One region of the Alkalihalophilus pseudofirmus genome, then DNA from elsewhere that is predicted to be linked to it. Evidence: predicted binding sites of a transcription regulator. Region 1 holds the regulator's gene; the other holds the start of a gene.
What was found. Region 1 encodes LexA, which represses DNA repair genes until DNA is damaged. Its sites were predicted from a motif close to CGAACATATGTTCG; they were not measured.
Positions count from the first base shown of each region.

Region 1 (11,852 bases):
TGTTAATACACGGTCTTTATGTTCCATTACTCCTCGCCACCTCCTCTTACTACAGACTCTAGCTGCTGCTGCTCATACATGCTGCGATACCATCCGCCTTCATTCATCAATTCTTCATGAACACCACGCTCTATTACTTTTCCATCTGCTAAAACAAGTATTAAATCTGCATGTTTAATTGCACTTAAGCGATGTGCTGTAATAATCGTTGTTTTTCCGCGTCGGTTTTCTCTAAGTGAGTTTAGTATTTGTTCTTCTGTCTTTGCATCAACAGCTGATAAAGAATCATCCAATATAAGAATATTAGGATCAGAGATAAGCGCTCTTGCTATCGAAATTCGCTGCTTTTGACCTCCAGAGAGCGTTACTCCTCGCTCTCCAACAACAGTATCGTACCCTTGATCAAATCGAGTGATATCCTCGTGAATGTTTGCTAGTTTACAAGCTTGAACAATCTCTTTGAAACTAGCATCAGGCTTTGCAAATGCTACATTATCAGCAATCGTCGCTGAGAAAAGGAAATGTTCTTGCGGTACGAGTCCAAATGCTTTCTTTAATGCATCAAGGGAATATTCATTTATTGAACGTTCATTAATTCTTATCGATCCATCTGAGACATCATACTCTCGCTGCAGCAATTTTATCAATGTAGACTTACCACTGCCTGTTTTTCCTACAATCCCGAGTGTTTGACCTTCTATTAAAGTGAAATGCAGTTCAGTCAATGCATTTTTATCTGTACCTGGGTATGCATAGGAGTTCAAGGAAACATCAATGTCTCCTTTTGCGACCGTATCAACTGTCGCCAGCTCATCTGTAATATCTTGCTTTTCGCTTAACAAATGCTTAATACGATCATATGAAGCTCTTCCACGTTCCACAATGTTAAACAGCCATCCAAAGGCAAGCATTGGCCAAATCAACAGACCAAGATAGATGGTAAAACTCGTTAACTGGCCGATTGTCATTTCATCAGCGATCACATAACGCGCGCCAAATACAACAGCAAGAAAATAAGACAACCCGACAATCAATGAAATCGTAGGATCAAATAAAGCATCTACTTTGGCAACCGAAACATTTTTTTTGACAACTTGCTCCGATTGCGCACGAAACCCTTCTATTTCACGTTCCTCTTGACCAAAAGCTTTTGCTACTCTGACCCCAGTAATACTTTCCTGTACATTGTCATTCAAATCAGAAAAAGCTGCTTGAGCCACATGAAATCTTTTATGAAGCAATGTTCCATAATAACTTGTTAAAAGCGCCATGAACGGCATCGGGATCAAACTGATCAATGTTAACTCCCAGCTGATGGTGAGGGCCATTGTTAAAATAACAAAGCCTCCCATTGTCAGAGAATCCACTAAAGTAAGCACACCTTGCCCTGCCGTCGCTTGAACAGCTCTAATGTCATTTGTAGCATGTGCCATTAAATCGCCAGTCCGCTGTTTTTGATAAAATTTACTCGACATATTTGTAAAATGTTCATATAACTGATTTCTTAAAAGACGGGCTAAACGAATCGCAGCCCCAAATATCATAATCCTCCATACAAAACGAAGCACATAGACGATGAGTCCTACACCTAGTAAAACTCCAACCCAAGAAAGCAAGGTTGTTGTCGTCAACGTCTGCTCTGCGATATGATCCACAATCACACCCACTATATACGGGGGTAATAAGGTGAAAATAGAAACAAAAGCCAATACTAATATACCCAACCCATAAGAAACACGTTCACGCTTGAAAAACCACCATAAGTCTTTAAATACAGACATCTTACCAATTTCCTCCCTCGCAAAAAACCGAAAGTAATTAATATTCCGTAAATTAAATGGATACGTATATGATAAATATTACATATTCCATCCACCCTTCTCATGTATTGGAGCCGCTATCTTATTTCCTTTTTATGTATGATAGCATAACATCTTTTTACAGTAGAAAAACACCCCAATATGAGGTGCTTGTCCGATACATTATTTCGTTTGTTGCTTTTGCATTGCTTTCATCATCTGATTTATCTTCTTTTGTGATGGATTTTGACCCATTTGCATCATCATCACTCGAAGCATTTGCTCATTAATTGGCGGGTTCTTCTTTAAATAAGACATCATCGTCTTACGTGCGATAAAGAAACCGATAGCAACACCCGCAAGTACTGCGATCGTGTAGCCTAAAATATGAATCCATGGCATACGTCCAACGTCCTCCTTCAAACAAAATAAACCGTTCAAGCTTAGCCTGAATCAACCTACATTATTATATCGTAACGAGACCGTTTTTAAAAGCTCCTTATGAAATTTGTTCCTATTTATCCGCTTAGACAAACTTAACTTGCTTAATAGGATTAAGCCATCCAAAACGATGATTTTCAAAATTGATGGCAAAAAAACAAGGGTCTATTTTTCTCAGCACTTCAAAAAACATCGTTTCTGCTTCAATTTCACCAGTCGATGTTAATGATAGGTGTTTCTTATAAATTAGTAATTCAGCGCAGCTTTCAGGTTGGGCAAGGTCAAGCACATGGATATGTTTATTTACTTTATAGGAGGATAAATTTGAAAAAGCAGCCATCATTTGTTGCTGCAGCAACAAACCAGGCATCGGCTTTGAAATATACTCTATCTGCAAATCAATAATTTGCTTTTGTTCAGGTGAAGCCATCGTTCTTTCTAAAAATAAATGAAATAGTTTTGACTCTTGTCCAAAATAGTGCTGCGCAACGTCCTCTTCTAGTAAAAACAATTGATAATGTCTCATTCGCTGCACCCCTTTCATTCATTTCTTTACGATAAGTATAGGGGATGCTTCCTAAAATCATTGTCTTAAACTGGCGAGGAATTTCACTAGTTTTGTCGAATAAAAAGACCGCCTAAACAAGAGGCGGTCTTCATCATTCATTATTTATTTAATAAAACTTTTGCTTTAGCAACCACATTATCTACAGTAAAGCCATACTCCTGCATAATGCGCTCTCCTGGTGCTGATGCTCCAAATTGATCAATTGCAAGTACATCGCCGTGATCCCCAACATATTTATGCCAGCCAAGAGATGCTCCCATTTCAATACCTAAACGAGCTTTTACATTTGGAGAAATAACTTCATCCTTGTATTCTTTTGGCTGTGCTTCAAAGCGATCCCAGCTTGGCATGCTGATAACAGATGCATGAATGCCTTCTTTTTCAAGCACTGCTTGCGCTTCTACTGCTAGTGGAACCTCTGAACCAGAGGCTAATAAAAGTAAGTCTGCATCTCCATTTGCACGAGATACAATATAAGCACCTTTTTTCACACCTTCATAAGCCGTTTCCTTTGTTCCTTCAATAGTAGGAAGGTTTTGACGAGTAAGAACTAATGCTGTTGGTGTATCTTTTGATTCAAGCGCTAATTTCCACGCTGCAACCGTTTCATTGCTGTCACCAGGACGAACAACAGATAAACCAGGCATTGCACGAAGAGCTGCTAATTGTTCAACAGGCTCATGTGTCGGACCATCTTCACCTACAGCAATACTATCATGTGTAAAGACATAAATGACTGGAAGATTCATTAATGCAGATAGGCGGATAGCGGGACGCAGGTAGTCAGAAAACACAAAGAATGTTGCTCCGAATACTTTCACTCCCCCGTGCAGAGCCATACCATTTACAGCTGCACCCATCGCAAATTCACGAACACCAAACCACACATTGCGGCCGCTGTAATCTTCACGAGTAAAGTCACCAAGATCTTTCATCATTGTTTTGTTTGAAGATGCTAAGTCAGCTGAACCTCCGATAAGTTGAGGAACATGTTTAGCAAATGCATTTAATGCCTCACCTGATGATGCACGAGTTGCTACGCTTGAGCCGACATCATATACTGGAGCATCTTGATCCCAGCCCTCAGGAAGTTCGCCTTTAACAGCAGATTCAAATTGGGCAGCAAGCTCAGGATAAGCCTCTTTATATGTTGCAAATAACTCATTCCAGCTTTCTTCCGCTTTTGCACCTTGTTCTTTCACATTATTATAAAACTCTTTAACGTCTTCAGGAATGTGAAAATCTCCATCGCCTTCCCATTTATATGCTTCACGTGTAAGCTTCACTTCATCAGCACCAAGCGGAGCTCCGTGAGAAGCTGATTTACCAGATTTGTTTGGAGAGCCGTAGCCGATAACTGTCTTCACTTCAATTAACGTTGGACGATCATCTTCTTTAGCCGCTTTAACCGCACGGTTAATCTCATCAATGTTATTTCCGTCTTCCACACGAATGACTTGCCATCCGTATGCTTTATAACGATCTTCAACGCTCTCTGAGAATGAACGGTTTAATTCACCATCAAGTGAAATATCATTTGAATCATACATCACAATAAGGCGGCCTAATTTTAAGTGTCCTGCTAGTGATGCTGCTTCTGCAGAAACACCCTCCATTAAATCTCCATCTCCACAAATGCTGTATGTGTAATGATCAACGATATTGTACCCATCACGATTATATGTACTAGCTAAATGACGTTCTGCCATTGCCATACCTACTGCCATTGCCACACCTTGTCCTAATGGGCCGGTAGTAGCTTCTACTCCAGGAGTATGTCCAAATTCAGGGTGACCAGGTGTCTTACTTCCCCATTGACGAAATGATTGTAAGTCTTCTAGAGAAACATCATATCCAGTCAAGTGAAGAAGGCTGTAAAGCAGCATAGATCCATGACCAGCAGATAATACAAAACGATCACGGTTTGCCCAATCGGGGTTTGAAGGATTGTGCTGCATATATTTTGTCCATAGACTAAATGCCATCGGAGCTGCACCCATTGGCATACCTGGATGGCCTGAGTTCGCTTTTTCAATACTATCAATTGATAATGTACGAATGGTATTAATTGCTTTTAATTCAACATTTGTTGACATGATTTCGTTCATCCTTTCCGTTACTGAAAACGTTGTATTCGTGTTTCATCATATACTTTCTTGCCCGTTTTAACAAGCGGATTCGACAAATTCTCACCGGTTTGTTGCATTTTGACACTCTCCTTACTATTTCTCAACTACAGAAGTCTTATCCTATATTTAAGAGGTGTTTTTATAGAAAAGAAAAACCCTCTTTATAAAAAAGAGAGTTTTAATGGGTGAAGCCGCCGTTCTTCTTCTGTTTACTATCTTTCAATGCTTGAGGTGTCACATCATTTCCCTCTTCATCTACTACTTTTACGGAGTGCAGCTGATTTTTGAAGGATTTACGGAACGTTTGGATATATTCTTTTCTAAGAGCTTGCTGCTCTTTTTCCTCTGATTTCGTTAAGCCTGTTGATTTTGATCGTTTAGAAAGCTCATTAATTCTAGCAATCTTATCTTTTGATAGCATTTGATTCACCACCTTTAAAATGAACACGCGTAAATATGATCACATTTAAAATGTACATATCTAAATATGAACAAATCCTACTGTATCATGAATCTATAAACACTATCAAGTGAGGTGTATTGAGCTTTACGAGCTAATTTAGCTGTTTAAATCTTGATTTGATTTCGCTTCTTCATATTCACGATACCGGCGATGGACAGTGGCTTTTGAAACATCATAACCGAAACCTCTTAATGTCGCAGCTATATCATGAAAAGTTAATTTACGCTCACGAAGCCGGACAATATCTTCAATGGGTACTTCCTTTTTATCCCTGCCGCCTATTCTTTCGCCGCTTAGATTATCTTGAGGTCTATATCCCCTTTCCACCGCTGCCCTCATCCCTCGCTTTATTTTCAAATTATGTAATTTACGTTGATACTCTTCAACAATTGAGACGATATCAAGAACCATCGAATCTGCTTCCGATAGGCGCAGCTCTCCCTCATCCTGAATCGTATAGATTGTAATATCATCTTTTCGGAGCTGATGAAGGATAGCCATCTTCGCATGTCCGCGCCCAAGCCGAGTATCATCTTGGACCAAAACTGATTGTGCTTTGTCTTCCTTAATAAGGTCTAGTAATTTCAATATTCCTTCACGATCGATTTCATAACCGCTTGCTTTCTCTTCAATTACGTGCACCACTTCTAGCCCGTAATCTTCAGCTATCTTTTCTAATTCACTTTTCTGTCTTTCGATGGATGTTTGCTGTGTTTCTTTTTCTGTGCTTACTCTACAATAAATAATAGCTTGGTTATTATTTATCATTTTGCTTGTCTTTTTGTTCGTACGCATAGGCATACAGATTTTCAATCTCCTTTGTTGATTCATCTTTGTCTAAAGCATCTAATTGGCCGGCTTTTATAACTTCACCGTTTGAGAGCGGCTCTTGCTCATTATTAACTAAATCATACTCTTGTGCAATCGTATTTGTCATATCATCTTGGTCTATATTTCCGCCAGAGAAAAGAATCGAGCTATACATAAACATCAATGCGAAAACCGCAGTAATCATAATAAATAATTCTTGTCCTGAAAATTTTCTGATCATTTTCATCACCCCATAAGAATGTTTGTTCCCATTCACTATAAATGAGAACACTCGTTTGTGTCAAGCTAATTTTAGAACTTATGTTTGCATTACGTATGTTCGCATGGTACAATTTAGTCAAGAAGGAAACAAAAGCGAGGTGTTATTCGTGTCAAAACTATCAAAACGTCAACAAGAAATCCTAGATTACATTAAGATAGAAGTGAAGAAAAAAGGTTATCCCCCTTCTGTACGTGAGATTGGAGAAGCGGTGGGACTAGCGTCAAGTTCAACTGTTCACGGCCATTTATCTAGACTTGAGAAAAAAGGTTTAATCAGACGAGACCCTACCAAGCCTAGAGCAATCGAAGTACTAGAAATGGATGAGCTAGACCCAGTTGTGCATGAGAAGAAAACGGCTTACGTTCCGATTGTAGGTAAAGTCACAGCCGGTATGCCTATTACCGCCATTGAGAACGTTGAGGAATACTTGCCTCTTCCTGATCACTTGGTAACAAATGATTCCGTTTATGTTCTTGTTATCCAAGGAGATAGTATGATTGAAGCCGGTATTTACGATGGCGATATGGTCATTGTCCGTCAGCAACAAACTGCTAATAACGGCGATATCATTGTCGCAATGACGGAAGAAAATGAAGCGACAGTGAAACGCTTCTTCCGTGAAAAAGATTACATCCGATTGCAGCCGGAGAATTCTACTATGGAACCAATCTTACTAAAAGATGTAACGGTTCTCGGAAAAGTCATCGGAGTGTTCCGTACCCTTCATTAAATATTCATATAAAAGCTTGTCCTCAATACGCTTGTTCTCTATATTATGAGGACAAGCTTTTTTTATGATTGTATTTATAAAAAAAAGATGAAAAGTTTAAAAGCTAGAAAGCTTTCAAACTTTTCATCTATATGAACAAGAGTTTAAAACGCCCACGGCCTTATGAGCGGAGCATTGTGATCTTCTTTGCTCGTTTTATACCCTCTTCGTCTAAACTGCCGGTCCATCTCTCTTACCATCGTACGATATTGATTCTGATCCAACCGTCCATCTGCAAATAAGTAACATGCAAAGGCATACGCTAAAGCAGAAGTGTCAATATTTACGGTTACATCAACATCTGAATTTCCACTTTCATGAACGAAAGCTTTCGTTTCTGTTTGATTACGATTACGATGTTGCATCGTCATTCACCTCTCTTATGTTGAAATGGGCATTAGCTATGCTAATACCCATTAAATAACGGAATTATCTACGTGAACGTGCACGTGCACGAGCATAAGCTTCTGCATCTACGAAAACGTCTACTTCTGAGTTCCCGCTGTCATCTACATAAGACTCATTAAAGTTAAAGTTGTAGTTCTTATCCTTTAACGTATTTTCATTATCTACACGGTTGCGGTTCTTATTATGACTATCAACTTCTGCATTTAACCAAACACCAGCAACATCACGACGTCTTTCTCTTTTCTTACGACCCATTTTATTCTCCTCCTCAATTATGGTCTTAACTTCTTAGCTGCCTACCAAAACCAATTCCAGCATTTACAGCAATGTTTTCTTCTGCGGTCGCCTGCTACAGGACCTCTATCGCGATCCCTCCGGCGCCTGCGATCTTGATCACCTGCTACTGGGCCGCCGCCATCGCCGCTGCGTGCATTTGCTCTAGCAAACGCCTCAGTATCTACAAATACATTAACATTAGAGTTTCCACTATCTTCTACATAGGAATAGTTAACGTTATAGTTGTAGTTCTTATCTTTTAAAGTATTCTCATTTTCTACCTTATTTTCATTCTTGTTATTTGCCCATACGTCAGAGCCACCGTGATCACATTTCTTATGACACCACCACATAACTTTCCCTCCTTTTTTCTTGGAATACTTATATGTATGTCATGTAGTATGATAGCGTATAGACAAGACTCTAGTTTTTGTTTATTTTTTTACATTAATTTCATAAAAGCGTATGCGAAACATTTTATGGGATTAAAACTAATCAGATCTCAAGAAAGCATTATAAATGCAGTTTTTTTGTGAAGGAATATATTCAAAGCCTGACAGTTACGATGATCTACACGACTTGTGTAGATATATAGAAGTTGGTAAAGTTTAGAGGGATTAAGAAGTAAAGAAAACCCCTTTAACTGAGTTAAAGGGGTTAACTGTATTAATAAGATGACATATATTGCTCGCGCTCCCAAGGGTGAACTTGTGTGCGGAACATGTCCCACTCGATTTCTTTTGCTTCAACAAAGTGCTCCACTGCATGCTCACCAAGAGCTTTTACAAGAACTTCGTCTTTAACAAGCTTATCAAGAGCATCTTTAAGTGTAGCTGGAAGGTCATTGATACCTTCTTCTACACGCTCTTCTTTACTCATTACGTAGATGTTACGATCTGTTGCTGGTGGCGGCGTCATTTTCTTCTTGATTCCATCAAGACCTGCAGCAAGAAGAACAGCCATTGCAAGGTAAGGGTTAGCAGCCGGGTCTGGACTACGAACTTCAATACGAGTACTCACACCGCGAGAAGAAGGAATACGTACTAGCGGGCTGCGGTTTTTCATTGACCAAGCCACATATACAGGAGCCTCATATCCTGGAACTAAACGTTTGTATGAATTCACGATTGGGTTCGTAATAGCTGTGAAAGCTTCAGCATGCTTTAGAGTACCGCCTAAGAAATGCATAGCTGTTTCACTAAGCTGCGAATCTGTAGACTCGTCATAAAATACGTTGCCGGTTTCGTCAAATAATGACATGTTACAGTGCATACCAGAACCATTTACACCAAATAACGGCTTAGGCATGAACGTCGCATGCAAACCATGCTTACGTGCAATTGTTTTAACTACTAATTTAAATGTTTGAATATGGTCACACGCTGTAACCGCATCAGCATATTTAAAATCAATTTCGTGCTGGCCTGGAGCAACCTCATGGTGAGAAGCTTCAATGTCAAAGCCCATATCTTCAAGTTCTAAAACGATGTCACGGCGGCAGTTCTCACCTAAATCAGTTGGTGATAAATCAAAGTACCCACCTTTGTCATTAAGTTCTAGAGTCGGTTCACCGTTTGCATCATTCTTGAATAAGAAGAACTCTGGCTCAGGACCAATATTGAATGCAGTAAAGCCCATATCCTTCGCTTCAGCTAAAACGCGCTTTAAAATACCACGAGGATCACCTTCAAATGGTGTCGGCTCTTCACCTGGCTCACCTGGTTGATAAATATCACAGATTAAACGTGCCACTTTACCTTTTTCCGGCGTCCAAGGGAAGACAACCCATGTATCAAGATCTGGATATAGATACATATCTGATTCCTCAATACGAACAAACCCTTCAATTGATGAACCATCAAACATCATTTTGTTATCTAATGCTTTTTCAAGCTGATCAACTGGGATTTCTACGTTTTTAATTGTTCCTAATAGATCAGTAAATTGTAAACGAATAAATCTTACGTTATCTTCCTCAGCAATTCGCATAATATCTTCGCGTGTGTACTTTGACATTGTTATGTATTCCCCTTTCAAATTCTTTAAAAATGTATTTGCAGAATCGGTTCCCTAAACTAGAATACCCTGATTCCATTCATACGAAACCGATTCATACAGCCTTTTTAATGGAAAAATCTAGATAACTGACCTTGAATAATTGATGCCCTGCCGTTTCTTCCTGCCATCATTAAATCTTTTTTAAGATGGTTTCTTAATTCTCGGTCAGAAAGCGGCTTTTTAGAAGCTTCTTCTTGATCAGTACGCATTTGCACTTGCTGTTTCATTTGAATAATTTGTTTAATTCCTGAAATGTTAACCTTTTGATCTAGCAACGCTTTAATCTCTAATAATCGATCTACATCATTAAACGAGAATAATCGTTGATTCCCATCGGTTCTAGCAGGCTTTATTAATTCATGCTGCTCATAATAACGAATCTGCCTAGCTGTAAGTTCTGTCAGCTTCATTACTATCCCTATCGGAAATAAAGGCATGCTGCGACGAATTTCATCATTCATCTTGCCACCTCCTTGTCTTCTCATAGATTAGTATAAACAATGTCAGTTTCTTTGTCAAACTCATGTCAGCTTCCCTTACATAAAATTTTTCGATATTTTCTCTTTAAATAGAAAGTTCAGAAATATCTTCAGTAAAAAAAGCGTTCAACCGAACAGATTGAACGCCCTCTTTTATATTATTCGATCAAGTGCTTGTAAAACGGCAAGTTTTACGTGTTCATAAGTAAGTCCGCCTTGCACGTACGCAAGGTAAGGAGGTCTTATTGGGCCATCGGCAGTTAACTCGATGCTTGCTCCTTGAATAAATGTGCCTGCCGCCATAATCACATCATCTTCATACCCCGGCATATAACTTGGCTGCGGTTTAACATGCGCATTTATCGGAGAAGCGGCTTGGATCTCTTGGCAGAATGCAATCATTGTTTCAGCATCTTTAAAGCGAACAGATTGAATTAAATCTGTACGTCTTTCATCCCAATGAGGAGAAGTCTCCATTCCTGCTTCTTCTAAGCATGCTGCTGTAAATACAGCGCCCTTTAAGGCTTGAGATACGACATGGGGAGCTAAGAAAAATCCTTGGTACATTTCTAGCAGGCTGTATAAGCTAGCACCGCCTTCAGCCCCAATACCAGGTGCAGCAAGACGATAGGAAGCAAGTTCAATTAATTCCTTATCCCCGACAATATAGCCGCCAGTTTTAACAAGGCCGCCGCCAGGATTTTTAATTAAGGAGCCGGCAATTAGATTAGCCCCCACTTGAGTCGGTTCTAATGTTTCAACAAATTCGCCGTAGCAATTATCAACAAAAACAATAACGTCCTCTTTAATTGAGCGTACAAAGTCAATCATTTCTTTTATTTCGTGAATGAAATAAGAAGGACGATCCCCGTAGCCTTTTGAACGTTGAATCCCTATCATTTTTGTATTAGTATGAATCGCCTCTCTGATTGCATTTTTATCAATCCAGCCATCTTCTACTAACGGAACTGCTTTATAGCTTATTCCAAATTCCTTTAACGATCCATTTCCATTACCTCTGATTCCAACGATCTCTTCAAGGGTATCATAGGGCTTTCCTGTGATGTATAAAAGTTCATCGCCAGGCCTAAGCACTCCAAATAATGCCGTAGCAATCGCGTGTGTCCCTGAAATAATCTGCGGACGAACGAGTGCGGCTTCACCGCCGAACACATCAGCATAAACACTTTCTAAAGTATCTCTTCCTGCATCGTCATATCCATAGCCAGTAGAGGGTGTAAAATGAAAATCAGATACTTGATGCGTCTTAAAGGAAGCCATTACCTTTGCTTGATTGAAAAGAGCGGTTTCTTCAATCTCACGGTGGTGGCCGGCAATGTTTTCCTCTGCTTTTTTCATGAGTTGCTTA
Region 1 is NZ_CP117835.1:2,483,486-2,495,337, forward strand. Features, by position in the region: gene PQ478_RS13335 (ABC transporter ATP-binding protein) at 1-27, opposite strand, end outside; gene PQ478_RS13340 (ABC transporter transmembrane domain-containing protein) at 27-1,781, opposite strand; gene PQ478_RS13345 (YneF family protein) at 1,983-2,201, opposite strand; gene sirA (sporulation inhibitor of replication protein SirA) at 2,326-2,766, opposite strand; gene tkt (transketolase) at 2,907-4,904, opposite strand; gene PQ478_RS13360 (DUF896 domain-containing protein) at 5,116-5,358, opposite strand; gene PQ478_RS13365 (YneB family resolvase-like protein) at 5,497-6,195, opposite strand; gene PQ478_RS13370 (hypothetical protein) at 6,158-6,451, opposite strand; gene lexA (transcriptional repressor LexA) at 6,600-7,223, shown strand; gene PQ478_RS13380 (hypothetical protein) at 7,367-7,627, opposite strand; gene PQ478_RS13385 (hypothetical protein) at 7,692-7,925, opposite strand; gene PQ478_RS13390 (hypothetical protein) at 7,967-8,299, opposite strand; gene glnA (type I glutamate--ammonia ligase) at 8,613-9,962, opposite strand; gene PQ478_RS13400 (MerR family transcriptional regulator) at 10,070-10,465, opposite strand; gene PQ478_RS13405 (methionine gamma-lyase family protein) at 10,637-11,852, opposite strand, start outside.

Region 2 (11,852 bases), 280 kb from region 1:
TGGCCATACATAAACCAGCTGAGATTGCAGACTCGATCGGATAGAATCCAACTAAACGACCAAGTAATGCTGCTCCTAACACTGCTCCGAAAACCACACCCGCAACAAGTAGAATATACTGCAGGCTTAGTGCGGCTAAGACTGAATCAAGATCCGTGAAGGCTACCCCAATTCCGAATAATAAAGCAAGCGTCCATGTTTTTGCGACAAATTGATACCACTGGCTTGCTCCTTCAACGACTGTTTCAGGAATAAGATCAAGTATTTTCACCAACGCGACTAACATAATCATTAACGCATATGGGTGAAGCGGAATAAATGCTCCTAGCAGATGCCCTAATGCAAAGAATAAAAGAGCAGTTAGAAGTCCGATACCCATTTTAGAAATATCAAAGCTTGACTGTTTTTCTTCAATTTTAAATCCTGGAATCAACTGACCATTTCCAGATAAAGACGGCATTTTATTTCCAAGCGAGTTTAACAGACTCGCAAAAACGATTGCAAAGACATTTCCGAGTGCGAGTGCCGGCACGAGAATTGAAATATAATAGCTCGGAGGATTCCCTAAAAACTCAGAATACACCTGCGCCATTGGGATTGCCCCAGCCCCCATGCCGCCGCCTAAGATTGGCAGGGCGATTACTAACACAGCATCTTGAACGGAAAACCCAATTAAGAAACCTACAATCCCGGCAATCACCATTGCACCGATGACCGCTCCAAAAATCGGTACAAAATAACGTACGCCTATTTTGACTAGCACTTTTGAATTCATTCCTAGGATACTTCCTGTAATTAACGCAGCAATATAGAAATCAAGAAATCCGCCTGTTGTCATAAATTCATCGACGCCTGTAATCACACTTTCAGGAAGGAGACCAGCATACACCATATATGCCGATCCAAAAATTGCAACAATCGCTCCCCCGCCTAAATACGACTTAATAATTGGCAGCCTGTCACCAATCCAGCCAAGCGCCTCTCCTAAAACCACCATTACTAGAAGACTTCCAATCATTCCTGTTGGCAGGTTTCCTGTATATAGTGTCACTAGTGTAATCGCTAAAAAAACAGCAAACCAAATTAGCGGCAGTCCCATAATTTTGAGTTGGTCTTTTCTTTTCCTATCATACACTTTCAGTTCGTTTGCAGTTAATTCTTCTGTGTGAAGTTTCTTTGCTGATTCTCCCATCTCCTGCACTCCTCTCTACTCTATCTATGCTCTAGCTCGTTTTCACTGCTTGCTTCCTTGTTTTTAAAGCTTCATCTGCTACTGATTTCGCAACAACGTCAGCGACTTGCTCGTTAAGTGCATGCGGAATGACGTAATCAGGCGCGAGTTCTCCTTCTGGTATAACGTTCGCGATCGCATAGGCTGCAGCAATTTTCATCTCAATAGTAATGTCTGTGGCTCCTGAATCAATCGCCCCTCTGAAAATTCCTGGGAATGCGAGGAGATTATTAATTTGATTCGGATAATCTGAACGGCCGGTGCCGATCACTTTTGCTCCTGCAGAAAGCGCCTCTTCGGGATATATTTCTGGGATCGGATTTGCCATAGCAAAGACGATCGGATCAGCTGCCATCAATTTGACCTCTTCAGCTTTTAAAGCAGCGGGACCAGAGACGCCAATAAAGACATCCGCCTCAACGATCGCATCCTTCAAGCGACCTTTACGATTCTGTTTATTAGTGAGAACTGCCATCTCTTTTTGACTAGGATTAAGCCACGCTTCATCTTTGTGAACGATTCCTTCTAAGCTGACAAGAGTCAGATCACGAAAGCCTGCTTCAAGCAGCAATTTAGCAATCGAGATGCCCGCTGCCCCTGCGCCGTTAATGACGACTTTAACCTGGCTCATATGCTTGCCCACCACTTTCAAACTGTTCAATAACCCTGCTAATACGACAATCGCTGTTCCGTGTTGATCGTCATGAAAAACAGGAATGTCGAGCTCCTCTTTCAACCGCTTTTCAATTTCAAAACAACGCGGAGCTGAGATATCTTCTAAATTAATTCCGGCAAATGTCGGTTGCAGCGCTTTCACAATTGCCACAATTTCATCAACGTCTTTTGTATCCAAACAAATAGGGGAAGCATTAATATCTGCAAACTTTTTAAACAGCATACACTTGCCTTCCATCACAGGCATCGCTGCTCCAGGTCCGATATCACCCAGACCCAAGACAGCGGTTCCATCAGTGACAACGGCTACTGAATTCCCTCTTGAAGTTAAGGTGTTCAGCTGTTCAGGATTTTTCTCAATTTCCTTGCATACATCTCCTACTCCGGGTGTGTAAACAAGGCTGAGATCAGATTCAGTATGGATATCTATTTTGCTCACCATTTCAATTTTACCTTTATGTTCTCTATGTAGTTGAATGGCTCTCTCACGAAGATTGCTTTCAGTCATCATGTTTTCCCCCTTGGTGTAATCGGTTTCAATAATCTTGAACCTAAGTCTATACTCATCACATCAAATCGAATAGTTTATGAAAGATAAGTAACCTTTTGTAATTAAAAAAAGCAGCCATAACGGCTGCTTATACTAAATCTTGAAAAGACGATTTCGTTAAATTTCTATTCACGTATACATAATATGGTCTTCCGATCGCTCCATACGTCATTCTCTCTGCCAAGGCCCCAATCTCTTTTAAATACTTAATGTATTTTCTGACAGAAACACGTGAGATTTGTACAGTTTCTGCTATTTCATCCGTTGTAAAGGGTTGATTTTCTTTATCGACAATCGCTGCTGCTATCACCTGAAGCGTATTCGGAGTAAGGCCTTTTGGCAGCGTCATATTCTTTTTCTCATGTTGGTGAAGAATGCTTGCATCTAATTCTTCTTGCTTTAAAGACTGCTGGGCCGTGAGCAGACTGTGCTTTTCACGATAGGTTGTTAATGCTTTATTAAAGCGTTCAAATTCAAACGGCTTAATAATGTAATCAACTGCCCCGTACCTGAGCGCCGTTTGAATACTATCCACATCGTCTGCAGCTGTAACTAGAATTACATCCACATTGTAAGCCGTTTCTTTACGAATATATTGCAGCAATTCAAGCCCATTTTTACCCGGCATATAAATGTCTAGTAAGAGCAATTGTACATCGTTTTCCTCTAACAGCTGCTTCGCCTCATCGAAGGATTTTGCCAAACCTGCCAGTTGAAAGCCTTTTATTTCTTCTACATATTGTTTATTAAACGATGCAACCATTGGATCATCATCTAAAATAAGTACGTTAATCACTGTCATTCTCCTCTGCATCATATGGTATATCAATCATAATCGTTGTTCCTGCACCTACGACCGTATCGATCGTCAAGTGACCAGAAAGCTGATCAATACTGTCTTTAACGTTGGCTAAACCGTATCCGCGCCCTTCTCCTTTTGTAGAGTAGCCTTTAGTGAATATTTCTTTCAATTGTTCAGTCTTAATGCCCGGACCTGTATCCTTCACTTCTATGTGCAATTTTCCCCTTTTTACTGCAAGAGTCATTTCTACTTTTTTAAACGGTGACTCAGCAACAGCTTCAATCGCATTATTGATCACATTTCCGAGGATTGTAATCATCTCATGCACCATTTCTTGATCAGGCGATTTATGAATAGGTGTCTGACTTTTTATGGTCAGGGTAACACCGCATTCTTTCGCATAGCTTAATTTACCTAATAGAAAACCTGATAAGACAGGGTCTCGTACGTGTTGCACTTGGCTGATTTCATGACTTTTGTGATCGACTAATTTCAGGATAAACTCCTTTAACTGATCATACGCCCCAATCCGAAGCATCCCTAAGATCACATGCAGGTTATTTTTCACCTCATGGGATTGTGAGCGAAGAGCTTCGACATACAGCTTTACTCCAGTTAATTGCTGCGCGAGCTCTTTCACTTCTGTTTTATCACGTAATGTCGAGATCGCTCCAATTACTTTATCATCAACGATAAGCGGCGCACGATTCACAATGAAGGACATGTCATTAATAACAAGCTCATCTCCTAGCTCTGCCCTGCCTGTCTTAAGCACTCGTTCTAGTCCTGTCATAGGCAGGAACGAAGCAATATCAACTCCGATCGGATCTTCTGTTAGTCCGGCTCGCTTTAACAACTTACGAGCAGATTTATTAACGAGCGTTATTTTCCCCTCTTCATCTACGGCAATAATCCCTTCATGTACCGATTCAAGCATCGCATTCCGCTCTCCTAAAATGCTTGCAATCTGTTTAGGTTCAAGGCCGTATAATGTTTTCTTTATGTATCTTGCCATAAAAAAAGCCCCGAGAACCCCAGCCAGCAAGCCAAACAGCGATCCTAGCAGAATATTTCTGTGGTTCTGGTTAATCATCTGCTCAATATATTCAAGCGAGATCCCAACGACTACAGCCCCAATTTGTTCCCCCTCATCATCTAAAACGGGTGTAAAGGACCGAAGTGAAGTAGTTAGAGTTCCTTCGGAGATTGAGCTATACTCTTGATTTAAAAAGACCTCTTTCTCATCACCGCCTTCAAACGGTTGGCCGACCATCTCCTCATTTGGATGGGAATAACGGATACCGTTCATATCTAACACGACCACAAACAGCACCTCAGCAGAGCTTCGTACACGATTCGCATATACTTGTACGGCATCTGTTTCTTGGTTTTCTAACCCGCTTATCACAATATCAGAATCAGCAACAATCCTAGCTGTCGTAAGAGCCTTCTCTTCTTCATAACGCATGCTGTTCTCATTAATCGACCTTGAGACTAAGAGGTCTGTGATAAACAAAGATAATAAAACGACCATACATACAAGCAGCAGAATCACGGTACGAAGCTTTACTTTTCTCATCAACATTCTAACCCTTCTCTCAAAACATCATTAGTTGATATTGTAACGGTTGTTTCTTTTTTTAGAAAGATTCAACTTGAGAAAGTTTCTTATCGTTAAAGTAATTGAAGCTAAACAACTCCCGGATATCAGAAGATCCCGAGAGTTTCTCACTTACTTTTTATGTCCGGCGATCAAGCCGCTCCTATGTCTCGTTGTCCCGCCTTTTGTATACGAGCTTGCACGAAGAATCGCTGTTGCCCCGTACTTTTCTCGAATTGAATCCATCACATAACCAAGCTCCCGCTTACGAGTCACTTCTTCCTCATCTACAAATAGAGATAACTGGCGCTCGGTATCCGGCTGTACTTTTGAAAGGGCCACATACACCTGCCTAACCGTTTCCCCATGATAATGTTTGTTTAAAAGTTTTAAACAGGCATTGTAAATATCGAGCGTGCTGTTTGTCGGCTCATCAACTGTGAGCTGCCGGGAAAACCCTCCCCCGCCTTCGTTTTTACTATAGCCTAGACCAAGGCTGATCGTTCGGCCTGCTGCTCTTTTCTTCCTTGCACGGCGCACAACCTCCTCACACATTTCAAGAATGACCGTTTTAATTTCTTCGGTCCCGACATAATCTCTAAGTAAAATTTGGCCGACGGAATAGCTTTTCGATTTGATTTTTGCTGGCTTATGAATGTCACTGACATCGATTCCCCACGCATGCTGATACAACTGCTGTCCCATCACTTTGCCGAATTTAAATTCAAGACGTTTAAGAGAGGAATTCGCAAGCTGTGCGACCGAGCGGATTCCCATATTCATTAATGTTTTCTCATAGCGGCGCCCAATCCCCCACATATCTGATAATGGCTGAATTCTCCACAGCTTCGTTTCAACGTCCTCATAATCCCAGTGGGCAAAATGATCCTCCTGCTTTTTAGCTTCGATGTCTAAAGCTACTTTAGATAAAAGCATATTGCAGGAAGATGAGCCGACAGCAAGCGTTAATCCGAAGCATGATTTAATCGACTGCTGCAGCATACGTGCAAACCCACGCTGATTCTCCCTTCCTTGATGACGCTTTGAGGTAAGTTTAATAAATGCCTCATCAATCGAATACACAAAGATGTCCTCTGGCGGAACATATTGTTCCATATGTAATGTAATCTCGGTCGAAATTTTTAAAAACTCCTCCATTTCCGCGTTCACAACGACGATATCAGGATCTTTTGGAATCTCGAACAGCCTTGAACCAGTTTTGATGCCCATTTCTTTTAATTTAGGTGTCGCCGCAAGCACCACGCTTCCGTTACGTTTTGTATCTCCAACGACAGCAAGCTTTGTTACAAACGGGTGCAGACCAAGCTTCACAGCCGACACACTCGCATAAAAACTCTTTAAATCACAGCATAAATAAGACTGTTTAGGGAATGCTTCATAATTGAACATCCTACTTCCCCCTTTTTCTCTCTTTAAGCTTATTATACACGAACAAACGTTCTTACAAACATAAAATATTGGTCGGCTGGGTTGAGGGATTATGAGATGTGATTCGATTGCGTCAGTGTAAGCAGAAATTGCGTGGATGCTGCAGCTGATTTTGCAAGTGTTTGGCTTTTTTGCGTCTGTTTGAGCATTAATTGCTTCTGTTGGTCTTTTATGCGCCGATTGGAAGGGGAATTGCGTGGGTGCAGATGCGAATTGCGTCGGTGTCAGGCTTTATTGCGCCTGTTCGCTTTTAAAGGCCTCACACAATCCACTTCAAAACAAAAAAGCTGATACTACACTCAGTATCAGCCTCTCTACCACCTATTCACTTCACAATCATGACCGGACATTCCACTCGCTTCGCCACTTTGTGGCTGACGCTTCCGAGCACCATGGTCTGAAGGTTATTTAACCCGCGGCTGCCAATGACCAAGCACTCATATTCACCTTTATTGGCAAAATCAACGATTGTCGGGCCCGGCTCTCCGCGTAAAACGTGGATCGTGCACGAGATTCCTTCGTCTTCAAAAAGCTCTGCGATCCCTCTAACTTTCTCTTTCCTTGCATAGTCCATTTCTTCTTTACTCGCATGATGCAAAACGTCTTGTCTAGAAGATGAACCGCTTACAACATAGACAATATCAACTTTTCCCTTTTTAGGATCTACTAATGTTCTTGCCTCTTTCGCAGCTCTGAATGAGTGCTCTGAACCGTCTGCAGCTAATAGTATATTGCGATACATGTTCATTCCCCTTTTTTATTTATTAAAAGGTTGATTGCAATCTCTTACAATCAACCTCTCTTTTTAGATGATTAATGTCCAGATGCTTTAGATAAGCCTCCGATGCGTTCTTTTAACTGTTCGCTTTCGCTGTTAAGGCCAGCGTAGCTCACTTTAATATCATTTTGTTCAAATTTTGATTCAATCTTGTCAAACGCACCAATTGCTGAATCATCCCATAAATGAGCTTCTGACAAGTCAAGAACAACTTCCTTTATATCTTCTTTGTAATCAAATTTATTAATTAAATCTGTTACCGAAGCGAAGAAAATTTGCCCTCTGATGCGGTAGATCTTCTTAGCACTCGTCTGTCCTCTAATTCCTTCGACATCTACTTTAGAAATTTTCGCAGCAAAGAAAATTGCACTTAACAGGACACCGGCAAATACACCGATGGCTAGGTTATGAGTAACAACAACCGTTGCAACCGTAACAACCATAACAATCGCATCTGTTCGTGGCAGTTTATTGATGTGACGGATTGAGCCCCAGTCAAATGTACTGATTGATACCATGAACATAACCCCGACTAATGCAGCCATTGGAATTTGAACAACAAGACCACCTAATACCAAGATCAAGAACATAAGGACTACACCTGCAACAAGTGCTGATAAACGCCCGCGTCCGCCTGATTTCACGTTGATCACCGATTGACCAATCATGGCGCAACCAGCCATACCGCCGAAGAAACCAGCTACAATGTTTGCAATCCCTTGTCCGCGGCTCTCTTTATTCTTATCACTTTCCGTATCTGTCATATCATCAACAATATTCGCCGTCAGTAATGATTCAAGGAGACCAACGATCGCTAATGCTAATGAATAAGGAAGGATAATCATGAGTGTTTCTAAATTAAATGGGATTTGCGGAATTAAAAACATTGGCAGTGCTTGCTGCAGCGCACCCATATCTCCTACTGTACGAACATCGATGTTCATAAAAATAACAATAGCAGTAATCGCTACAATCGCTGCTAAAGCTGATGGCACAGCCTTTGTTACACGCGGCAGTAAATAAATAATCGCAAGTGTTGCAGCAACTAAGGCATACATTACCCATGTCGCGTCTACAAATTGGTCAAGCTGAGCCATAAAAATGAGAATTGCTAGAGCGTTTACGAAACCAACCATGACCGATCTAGGCACAAAACGCATAAATCTAGCAAGCTTGAAAACCCCAAAAATAATTTGAATGATCCCCGTTAAGATTGTGGCGGCAAGTAAGTATTGCAGCCCATGCTCTGCTACAAGTGTAACCATAACAAGCGCCATAGCCCCTGTTGCAGCTGAGATCATACCAGGTCGTCCACCTACAAAAGCGATCACTACAGCAATACAAAAAGATGCATAAAGTCCTACCATCGGGTCAACACCGGCAATGATAGAAAAGGCAATTGCCTCTGGGATTAATGCTAGAGCGACAACGAGTCCTGCGAGCACATCTCCCCGTACATTACTAAACCATTCTTGCTTAATTGATTCGATATTCAATTTAGCACCTCTTTCTATTAAATTGTTAAACTGTTTTTGCGACTTTCGACTCTCACGAAAGCCAAGGTCCGTTTTCAACAGAAAGAATCATACCACAAAGTTACATAAAACCTAAAATCCGATGTAAGCGGGAACAAATATACTTTTTATCGTTCAAACATCCGATTTCGTCCATATTCTCTTCTTTTGAATGAATCACCTTTTAATTACTTTTGAATTAAACCATTTATAACTGAGTATAAATATCTCTAATGTATAGGCACAAAATCGAATTATATAGTATGATAAAAGGAAGGTTAGCTTTGATTCGGAGGGACTTATCGTATGGAGAAAGAGATTATGACGGTTACTCAGGTCGCTGAGTATTTACAATTAAGTGAAGTGTCTACGTATAAATTGGTTCAGGAAGGAAAGATTCCTGCTTTTAAGATCGGCAGACATTGGCGCGTAAAAAAAGAAGACTTGAATGAATTTATTGAACGATTGAAAAAAGGGGAACGGATTTAAGATGTAACGAGACCTTGCTAGTAGTGTTAATGACTACTTGCAAGGTCTTTTTTAAGGTGAATGTCAGCAAAGGTTATAAAAGTAGAATTGCGTCAGTCTTCTGCTTAATTGCGCCTGCTACAAAGGTGATTGCGCGGGTGTTTTGCTTTATTGCGCTGGTTCAAACGTGTATTGCGTCAGTTGGCTTTTATTGCGCCTTTTCAGAGTGTAATTGCTGCCATCTGAATGCGAATTGTATTCTATCCCCCTTTTAATTTCGCCTCTTTCCGGGTATACTAAACACGAAATACGAACATATATTCTTATAAAAGGGAGGAAGTGATGTATTATGCAATATCGAGGTATGATTAAATGGACACAGCTGGCGATACCAGAACATATGGAGATGATCCGCACAGAACGGGAAAAACGCAATCTCCCGCAAAAACCAGAACTTGATCCGCAAGCAATGGAAGAATTGATGTACATAATAGAAGAAAAAATCGCCCTGCAGCAGCCAGCCAAAGTTACTTATTGGCAGCAACATGAAGCGCGTGTGGTTGACGGGTTTGTGAAGAAGCCTTCTTCGTCTCCCTCTTTGATTGAAATAAAGGATGAGGGGGAAAACAAAATGAAGATTGAGTTAGAAATGATCCTTAGCATACAGTAAGAAGAGGTTACAAGAACCTAAAAAGGCTAGGACCAAACATTTTAGTTATGTCCCAGCCTTAATATCATTCTTTAGAATTTAAAAATGCAATTGCTTGATCAACATTTTCTGTTGAAAATACGACATTATCAGGATTTATCATCATCTCATCATAAATTCTTTGATATTTATAACCAGGAATTAGATTAAATAGCTTCTTCCACTTATGTCTTTTATTTAGCGCATCTATTTCTGCATCTATTTTATCTTGATCCACTCTTATAATGACGTAAACAGGCCGTATTTTAGCTTTTTCTAATATATCTTTTTTGAATCTCTGAGTATATTCCTTAGGTTGGTCGTTTAAAACAAGATTACCACTAAAAGCCATATTATCAACGTTATATTTGATCTCTTCTTGAATATCATTTCTAACAGAGTCTTTTAATTCTGTTTCAGTAACAATCAGAACGCTAAACCACTCATGTTCTTGTTGAGGTGCTTTCTTTTTATTAAAGAGCATATGCGACACCTACACTTCATTAAGAACTTTTTGAAATTCTTTCTCTTCTTGATCCGAATATCCTTTATGTATGATTTCGGCAATATCCTTCTCATTAAAAACATACGAATAATCCGGATTAATATAGCCTTCTGGATAAGGAACAGCTAAATAATCATACATTTCCTCTTTTTCTTCAGCAAGTAACAGTTGCTTTCTCCCATAAATCATTAGTTTTTTATTTCCTCCATTTAAAAGAACAATTGAGCCGTTTGGTATAAATGTTTTTGCGTTCATTATTTCACCTCAATATGATGCTGTTTCGATTTTTTTAGTGGTTTTTCTAGTTTTACTAAATGACTATTTGCTCGCATGAATAGATACTTGTGGATGAATTTGACACTTGTATAAGAAAAGACCAATGCAAACATATAGAATACCCCAAGCAATGCCATTAACATAGCCATTTCAGATTGCTTTGCAACTTGATGGTAAAAGATATAACCAAGGGCAGGGCCAGCGCCATATAATATGTAAGTTAATTTTGAAGGTTGCTTGATGTTTCTCTGACCATCCAAATTTAACATTTTCCCCTTATAATATAAATACATAACTACTATAAGTACCACTTGAATTCCAACGGTTAAAAAGAGAAATAAAGGACCTTGAACGTTTAAGATTATATATGCATATTTTTGAACAGCAACAGTATAAGCCCATGCAGCTACAATACTCAACATACCTAAAAACAAAAAAACGTGTACTTGTATGGTGTAAGGACTCCTAAATAATAGGTAAATAGACCATAAGTTTATGATTATAATTAAAGGGACTGTCAGTGCAGCATATAGATAAGTAAAAGGTACCAGGAGAGGAAATAAAGAAAAATTTAATAATATAAATGTAAATCCCCCAATAATTTGTTTAGTTTGAAATGAAGCAAACACATGTAAATGTTGTTGTATAGCCTTAGGTAAATCCCTATATTTTATTTCTTTATTTATTTGCATAATAACCACCAAATCTAATCATTATTTTGCCGTCTGTTCTTTCTTAAACCAACCAGCTACCGTCCCTGTAACCGTACTTATGCCCTTTTGTACACCATCCTTTATATGATTTGAAATTGATTTACCCCCAACCTTAATACCATCAAGGAGCACAGAAGCACCTATTGAAACTCCAGCACCAATCAATGCTCCTGTTAAAACAGGCAGCCCAGCAGCAACTACAAATGATGTAACAACTGCCCCTCCTACGATCGTAGCAACTCCAATACTTACATCAATAGCTGCATCACCTATCGTTTTTGCCACTTTTTCATCTGCTTGCACATTTTCATATAAATTATGACCAGTCGTAACACCGACTCCTACCCAGCTTAGTCCATTTTTCAAAGCATATTTAGCAGCTACCTTTGGTTGCACATACCTAGCAATTTGAGGTTCATTGCCACGCTCTAACTGTGAACTTATATAAGTGTTTTGGTAATTCGTCCCATTAATTTTGTTGACCATACCATTTTTCACTTTATAACCCGCTTTGTATTTTTCTATAGCGAAACCCTGAACTTGTGTCTTATAGAAAACACTTGATATAACAGCTGCTTCAGCAACCGTATTCACAGTATTTCC
Region 2 is NZ_CP117835.1:2,207,565-2,219,416, forward strand. Features, by position in the region: gene PQ478_RS11865 (2-hydroxycarboxylate transporter family protein) at 1-1,192, opposite strand, end outside; gene PQ478_RS11870 (NAD(P)-dependent malic enzyme) at 1,224-2,414, opposite strand; gene PQ478_RS11875 (response regulator) at 2,545-3,252, opposite strand; gene dcuS (DcuS/MalK family sensor histidine kinase) at 3,245-4,843, opposite strand; gene PQ478_RS11885 (Y-family DNA polymerase) at 4,991-6,268, opposite strand; gene PQ478_RS11890 (universal stress protein) at 6,633-7,049, opposite strand; gene PQ478_RS11895 (SulP family inorganic anion transporter) at 7,121-8,581, opposite strand; gene PQ478_RS11900 (helix-turn-helix domain-containing protein) at 8,906-9,088, shown strand; gene PQ478_RS11905 (YolD-like family protein) at 9,417-9,737, shown strand; gene PQ478_RS11910 (hypothetical protein) at 9,802-10,239, opposite strand; gene PQ478_RS11915 (DUF4176 domain-containing protein) at 10,249-10,515, opposite strand; gene PQ478_RS11920 (hypothetical protein) at 10,515-11,228, opposite strand; gene PQ478_RS11925 (LXG domain-containing protein) at 11,250-11,852, opposite strand, start outside.
Region 2: a site for LexA is predicted at 6,308-6,321, ahead of PQ478_RS11885 (Y-family DNA polymerase). Genes of this name have one in related genera too.